One region of the Neorhizobium sp. BT27B genome, then DNA from elsewhere that is predicted to be linked to it. Evidence: predicted binding sites of a transcription regulator. Region 1 holds the regulator's gene; the other holds the start of a gene.
What was found. The regulator LexA, encoded in region 1, represses DNA repair genes until DNA is damaged. The targets are predictions, from matches to a motif close to TGTTCNNNNTGTGTTCNG.
Positions count from the first base shown of each region.

Region 2: uvrA (excinuclease ABC subunit UvrA) is a predicted target of LexA. The motif match lies at 2,165-2,182, and genes of this name have one in related genera.

Region 1 covers NZ_JBCIYT010000001.1:47,340-51,245, forward strand. Annotated here, with positions in the region: gene kdsA (3-deoxy-8-phosphooctulonate synthase) at 1-827, opposite strand, end outside; gene AAIH70_RS00230 (VOC family protein) at 830-1,708, opposite strand; gene lexA (transcriptional repressor LexA) at 1,881-2,600, shown strand; gene AAIH70_RS00240 (ComEC/Rec2 family competence protein) at 2,581-3,906, opposite strand, start outside.
Region 2 covers NZ_JBCIYT010000017.1:52,009-55,914, forward strand. Annotated here, with positions in the region: gene uvrA (excinuclease ABC subunit UvrA) at 1-2,043, opposite strand, end outside; gene AAIH70_RS28600 (single-stranded DNA-binding protein) at 2,338-2,916, shown strand; gene AAIH70_RS28605 (MarC family protein) at 2,983-3,612, opposite strand; gene gyrA (DNA gyrase subunit A) at 3,832-3,906, shown strand, end outside.

The sequences.
Region 1 (3,906 bases):
TCGAATGCCAAAAGCTTTTCCAGCAGCTTTGGCATGTCCTTCAAATGCACCATGTTCGGGCCATCCGATGGCGCATTGTCCGGATCCTCATGAGTCTCGATGAAGACGCCGGCGACACCGACAGCCACCGCTGCGCGCGCCAGAGTCTCAACGAACTCACGCTGACCGCCGCTCGAGCCACCCTGCCCGCCCGGCTGCTGTACCGAGTGGGTAGCGTCGAAGACGACCGGCGAACCAAGCGACGCCATGATCGGCAGCGAGCGCATGTCGGACACCAGCGTATTATAGCCGAACGAGGCGCCTCGCTCGCACAGCAGCACGTTGCCGTTGCCGCTTTCCGTGAATTTAGCCTGGACGTTCTTCATGTCCCAGGGCGCCAGAAACTGGCCCTTCTTGACGTTGATGGCGCGGCCGGTCTTGGCGGCAGCCACCAGAAGATCGGTCTGGCGCGACAGGAAGGCCGGAATCTGCAGGATATCCACCGTCTCGGCGACGACTGCGCACTGCTCTTCGGTGTGGATGTCGGTGAGAACCGGAAAACCGAACTCCTTCTTGAGATCGGCAAAGATCTCCATCGCGGTATCAAGCCCGATGCCGCGTTTGCCGGCGATCGAGGTGCGGTTCGCCTTGTCGAAGGAGGATTTGTACACCAGGCCGATGCCGAGCTTGCCGCAAAGCTCAGACAGAGTGCCGGCGATCATGAAGGCATGATCGCGGCTTTCCATCTGGCAGGGGCCGGCAATCAGGGAGAGTTTCTTGCTGTTGGAAAAAAGGACCTGCTTGGCCCCCTCGCCGACGGTTACTTCGGCCTTGGCGCTGACAGCCATGATCACTCCTCGAAAGCAAATACGGCACCCTGTCCGGGCGCCGGGGCAACCACGATGCGACTGCCCTTATCCATGAATGCGACGTCATTAGCAGCAAGCACCGCCCGTGTCACGGCAAGATCGGGAACACGGAATATCACCGCGGCACGGCCAAGACCGGTTCGCGACAATGACGCCGCATCGCCTGCGGAAGAAAACGTGTCGGCAAAGGTTTTGGCGTCAACGAGCCTTAAAACCGCATTGCTTGCGGCAAACCTGTGATCACCGAAATCGAATTTTTCAGCGCTTGCATCAAGCACGGTCCCAATCCGCTCGACGTCTTCCTGCGTATTCCCCGCCAGCAGAACAACCTGGGACAAAGCCGCGACACCATTTTCATGACGTTCCAGCGCCGATCGATCTGCCGGCAGGGGATCGAGCCGCTGGCATGTGAAGACGCCGAAAGAATCAGCGTCACTCCGCGCCGCAAAGGCCAGCCGAAAACGGGCCAGTTTTTCGGTCCCGTCCGGCAATTTGGCAAATCTCGAAAATTCCAGCATCTTGCCGGCAGAGACCCCGGCCTCGACAAACCGGGCATCATCCGCCTGCGCATCGTCGGTTGCCAGCGCCATGGCGGACAGTCCCTCCTCACCTGCAGGAGTGCGAAACTCACCATCCTGCCGGACAAACACGTTTCCATCGGCGAATGCCTGATCATAGGCAGCCTGATCCACTATGGAAAGCGGCTCGAGATAAGTACCGTCACCCATGAAAACACAGGCATTTCCCGTCCCGAAGGGATGGGCGGCATCTGCAGCCACGGTGAAGCCCAGTGCTTTCAATCGGCGGCGGGCGCCATCAAGCGACATGGTCGGCAGGACGAGATGATCGATCGTGAACATGGCAGCCCATTTCCAAGCGTTGATTGTCTTAGTGATCGATCTTTCCGGCTGCACGATCAAGACCAGCCGCAGCACTGTTCGTTCCGCGCAACTACCATTTTTCGCCACTTGCAGAACACACATGGAACATATAGTGTCCGTTCTGGATTTGTTTCACCTTTGAGGACCCGCCATGCTCACGCGCAAACAGCAGGAACTGCTTCTGTTCATTCACGAACGAATGAAGGAATCCGGCGTCCCTCCATCGTTCGACGAGATGAAGGATGCGCTGGATCTGGCATCCAAATCAGGCATCCATCGCCTGATCACTGCGCTTGAAGAACGCGGTTTCATCCGCCGTTTGCCGAACCGTGCCCGCGCACTGGAAGTCATCAAGCTGCCGGACGCCTACAATGCAAGCCTGCAGCCGCGCAAACCGTTTGCACCGAGCGTCATCGAAGGCAGCCTCGGCAAGACGCAGCCCGTGCGTCAGGTGACACCGCCGCCTGTTGCCAATGACAGTATGCCCGCAACAACCGTGCCGGTCATGGGCCGCATTGCGGCCGGCGTGCCGATCTCGGCGATCCAGAACACGACGCATGAAATTGCCGTGCCACCGGAAATGCTGGGCAGCGGTGAGCATTATGCACTGGAAGTGCGTGGTGATTCGATGATCGAGGCCGGCATTCTGGATGGCGATACGGTCATCATCCGCAACGGCAGCACGGCAATGCCGGGCGATATCATCGTGGCGCTGGTCGACGACGAGGAAGCGACGCTCAAGCGTTTCCGCCGCAAGGGCGCATCGATCGCGCTCGAAGCGGCCAACCCGGCCTATGAGACCCGCATTTTCCCGCAGGAACGCGTCAAGGTGCAGGGCAAGCTCGTCGGCCTCATTCGCCGTTACCACTGATACCTGCCTTGCCGCTCAAAAAGCGCAGCGGCTCCGGCAGTGTCGGATCAAAAAGATTGCGCCGCCAGTCATAGTCGCGGTGACGCGTCCAGGAGCGATCGGCGCCGACCATGGCGGCGGCGATCGACCATTGTTTGGGATCAGAATTTCCGTTGAAGCGGATTTCCAATGCTCCTGTTCTGCGTAACGCCTCGCCGTTGATCATCAATGCGCCCGAACGACAGCGATCAAAACGGGCACGTGCCGCAACAACCATTTGCGCGACATCGCAGGCAGGCCCGGCAAAGCGGGCATCTTCCACCACAGCGACCGCCGGGCCGCTGGTTGTTCTTGCGACACACCATGACCGGCCTGCGCAGACGAATGTATCCAATACACTTTCGCGCAGAGCCTTTTGCATCGCCTGCCGCGCTTGAAATACTTCTTCGGGCGTGAGGGGCGGTCGTCGTGATGTCGCTCGTTCTTTCGGTGCGTTGGCCTCTCGCAGTGCGGTGGCCTGCTGCTCTCCTCCCATGCTCGTCGAGACTGACCTCAATCCATCCGCAGTTTTTGGAACGGCCGCTCCATTCGGCAGCAGCACCGCAACCTCTGCCGATGTCGTTGTACCGTTTTTCGGCGATGGCGTGTCCAGCAATGTCGGCGCCGCAGGCTGGGGCAATGACAATGCGTGGCGCCACTGCGAATAAATGAAACCGGGCGGACGCGCGCGATTGGTCGCGACCTGCTTATTGCCCAGCAAGGCGGCAAGGCTTCCATCTTCGGAAACCAGAAAATCCGGCGGCGGATCATGCGCCACCCGCCATGACAGAAAGATGGCCAGTGCCAGAAGCGGCAAACCCAGCAGATGAAGGCGTGTGCGCAGCAAGGTCAGCATCAGAAAACCGGCTGTGGCGACGGGCAGAAACCACGACGGTTGGCGCCCGATGGCAACATCACCTCCCCAGGTCGCAACCATCTTGGCGACAACGATAACGCCCTCCAGCCCGACGCCCATCACCTTCAGGAAAAAGCCGTCGAGGCCAAATGGCATCAACAGCATACCGATCAGGCCGAAGGGCATGACGATGAAGGAGACCAACGGCATGGCGGCCAGGTTCGCCGCCAGTCCATAGGTCGATATCCGGTGAAAATGGTCGATGGAAAAGATAGCCGTCGACAGACCGCCGATCAGCGATGTGGCGAAAACCCCGCCGGCCAGATGCCCGATCGCCAGAACGGGCTTGAGTGCCGCGGGTCGCCATGGCGTTTCGCCGTCTTGCGCCGCCCCGCGCCTGCTCCATGCAGAATAACCTGCGACCAGCGCCAC
Region 2 (3,906 bases), on a different contig from region 1:
GGCAGCCGACTTGTAGAGTGTTTCGATCAGGAAGGTGGACTTGCCGCCGCCCGATACACCCGTCACCGCCGTGAAGACGCCGAGCGGCACGGCCGCCGTGACGTTTTTCAGGTTATTGCCGCGCGCGCCGACAACCTTGATTTCCTTACCCTTCTTGGGCTTGCGCCGTTCGGCCGGCACGGCAACGCCGAGTTCACCGGACAGATATTTGCCGGTCAGCGATTTCGGATTGGCCATGACCTGTTGCGGCGAGCCCTCGGCCACCACCGTGCCGCCATGAATGCCGGCGGCGGGGCCGATATCGACGACGTAATCGGCGGTAAGGATGGCATCTTCGTCATGCTCGACGACGATGACCGTGTTGCCGATATCGCGCAGGTGTTTCAGCGTTTCGAGCAGTCGGGCATTATCGCGCTGGTGCAGGCCGATCGACGGCTCGTCGAGAACGTAAAGCACGCCGGTCAGGCCGGAGCCGATCTGCGAAGCGAGCCGGATACGCTGGCTTTCACCACCCGACAGCGTGCCGGAATTACGCGACAGGCTGAGATAATCGAGACCGACATCGTTCAGGAACTGTAGGCGCTCACGGATTTCCTTGAGGATACGGACGGCGATTTCGTTCTGCTTGGCATTGAGATGCTCGGGCAGAGCCGAAAACCAGTCACGCGCCACCCTGATCGACATTTCGGTGGTCTGGCCGATATGCATCTTGTTGATTTTCACCGCCAGCGCTTCAGGCTTGAGGCGATAACCGGCGCAGGCCGGGCAGGGCGCTGCCGACATATACCGCTCGATTTCCTCGCGTGCCCAGGCGCTGTCGGTTTCCTTCCAGCGGCGCTCGAGATTTGGCACGATGCCTTCGAAATTCTTGGTGGTTTTATAGGACCGCGCGCCGTCGGCGTAATTGAACTCGATTTTTTCCTCGGTGCCCTTGAGGATCGCTGTCTGCGCTTCCTTCGACAGCTTTTCCCAGCGGTCGGACAGCTTGAAGCCAAACACCTTGCCGAGGCCCTCGAGCGTCTGGTTGTAATAGGGCGACGAGGATTTGGCCCAAGGCGCAATCGCCCCATCCTTGAGGGTGCGGCCGGGTTCCGGCACGATCAGGTTTTCATCCACCTTCTGCTGCGAGCCGAGACCATCGCAGGTCGGGCAGGCGCCAAAGGGGTTGTTGAACGAGAACAGGCGCGGTTCGATTTCCGGAATGGTGAAGCCGGAAACGGGGCAGGCGAATTTTTCCGAAAACAGCACACGCTCGTGTGTTTCGTTGAGCGACTTGTTGGCCGAGCCGCCGGCTGCGGTTTCATTGGCGGGCAGGGGCTTGTCTGCAAACTCGGCGACAGCAAGACCATCGGCCAGTTTCAGCGAGGTTTCCAGGCTGTCCGCCAGACGAGCGGAGATGTCGGAGCGCACCACGAGACGGTCCACAACGACGTCAATATCGTGCTTGTATTTCTTGTCGAGCGGCGGAACGTCGGCGATCTCGTAGAACTGACCATCGACTTTCACGCGCTGAAAGCCCTTTTTCATCAGTTCGGCGAGTTCCTTTTTATACTCGCCCTTACGGCCACGGATCATCGGCGCAAGAATATAAAGACGCGTGCCTTCCTCGTAAGCGACAATGCGATCGACCATCTGGCTGACCGTCTGGCTTTCGATCGGCAGGCCTGTGGCCGGCGAATAGGGAACGCCGACACGCGCGAACAGAAGGCGCATGTAGTCGTAGATCTCGGTAACGGTACCGACCGTCGAGCGCGGGTTGCGCGAGGTCGTCTTCTGCTCGATCGAGATCGCCGGCGACAGACCGTCGATCTGGTCGACATCCGGCTTCTGCATCATTTCGAGGAACTGGCGGGCATAGGCCGACAGGCTCTCGACATAACGGCGCTGGCCTTCCGCATAGATCGTATCGAAAGCCAATGACGACTTTCCTGACCCGGACAGGCCGGTCATCACGATCAGCGAATTGCGCGGAAGATCGAGGTCGATGCCCTTGAGATTGTGTTCACGCGCGCCACGAATGGAGATCGTCTTGAGTTCGCTCATTACCAAAGCCTGATGGGAGGGAAGTTTCCCTATGTAGTGATTGATTCGGCGGTGTCGAGATGGAAACGACAAAGGTCAAACCGTCGTTCCCGATTCGTTTGACATGACTATAGGAATAAAATAGAACAAATAAAGAACAATCTTCAGCCTGAAACAATCCGCCCATTTGGCGGCATTTCGGGAAATCGCTGTGGATTAAAGGATCGGAAGGGTCCCACCGGGCCGCGGCTATAGTCTATGGTGCCGGCATTGGATTTTTAAGCCGCGTCACGTGGCGTAGAAAGTGAGAATATCATGGCAGGTAGCGTCAACAAGGTGATCCTGATCGGAAACGTCGGCGCCGATCCCGAAATCCGCCGGACCCAGGACGGTCGTCCGATCGCCAATCTGCGCATCGCGACGTCTGAAAGCTGGCGTGATCGCAATTCCGGCGAGCGCAAGGAAAAGACCGAATGGCACAGCGTCGTCGTTTTTAACGAAGGTCTCTGCAAGGTCGTCGAACAGTATGTGAAGAAGGGCGCCAAGCTCTATATCGAAGGCGCACTGCAGACCCGCAAATGGCAGGACCAGCAGGGTGCGGATCGTTATTCGACGGAAATCGTGCTGCAGGGCTTCAACTCGACCCTGACCATGCTCGACGGCCGTGGCGGCGAAGGTGGTGGCGGCTTCGGTGGCGGTGGTGGTCGTGGCAGTTCCGCTGGCGGCAATGATTATGGCGGCGGCGGTGGCGACTTTGGTGGTGGTTACGGCGGTGGCGACGATTACGCCCGTCCGTCTTCCGGCGGCGGCAATCGTGGTGGTGGCCATCCTTCCGGCGGCAATGCTGGCGGCGGCGGTTTCTCGCGAGACCTGGACGACGATATCCCGTTCTGATCAAGAAGGCGCCGCGAGGCGCCTTTTTTCATGTCGGTAAGGGCTGAAAAGAAAACGCCCAAACCTTCAAAGATTGAAGGCCGAGCGGATGCCATCGACGGCAAACTGCACCGATAGTGCCGCCAGGATGACGCCGAGCAGGCGGGTCAGCAGTGCACGGCCGGTGACGCCGAGAAAACGATCGAGGGCAGGGGCGATCATCAGTGCGGCAAACACGGCCAGCATGGCGACACCGATGACACCGATAAGGATGGCGCGCTCCAGCGGCGCGTGAAAACTGCCGGCCAGAAGCACGGTCGCGGAAATGGCACCAGGTCCGGAAATCAGCGGCAAAGCCAGCGGAAAGATCGCGAGATTTCGGATGTGATCGACCGTCAGCGCGGTTTCCGAGGTCTTTTCCTTGCGGTCGTTGCGGCGCTCGAAAATCATCTCGAAGGCGATCCAGAACAGAAGCAGGCCACCGGCGATGCGGAAAGCCCCCATGGAAATGCCGAGAAAACCCAGCAGTTGCGCGCCGACAAGCGCAAAGCCTGCCAGGATGCCGAAAGCCGTGACTGTGCCAAGCATGGCGACGTGGCGGCGCTGCGCTGCATCCATGCCGACCGTCAGCCCGACGAACAGCGGGGCGAGCCCCGGCGGATCGAGCGTGACAAGCAGCGTCGTCAGTGCGTTCAGGATCGTGTCGATCGTTACCATCTAAAGCCTTGTTCCTGCATGCTTGCCGTAAACCTGAAAGCTTGTTAGGACAGCCGCAGCCCGGAGAAAACCCCATTTGCGGACGATCTCCACAAACGACGATGGCTACGGCTGTCGATATGTCGTAAAAGCCTGTTCACAACAGGTTCCAAAATTGGCGTTGGCGGTCGCCTTCCGCTATAAAAACGTCAACTGATTCCGAACAGGATCCTAACCGATTTGACTGATCAAAGCACACCCGGCGGCGGAAAGCTGCCACCAGGCATCGAACCCATTTCGATCATGGAGGAAATG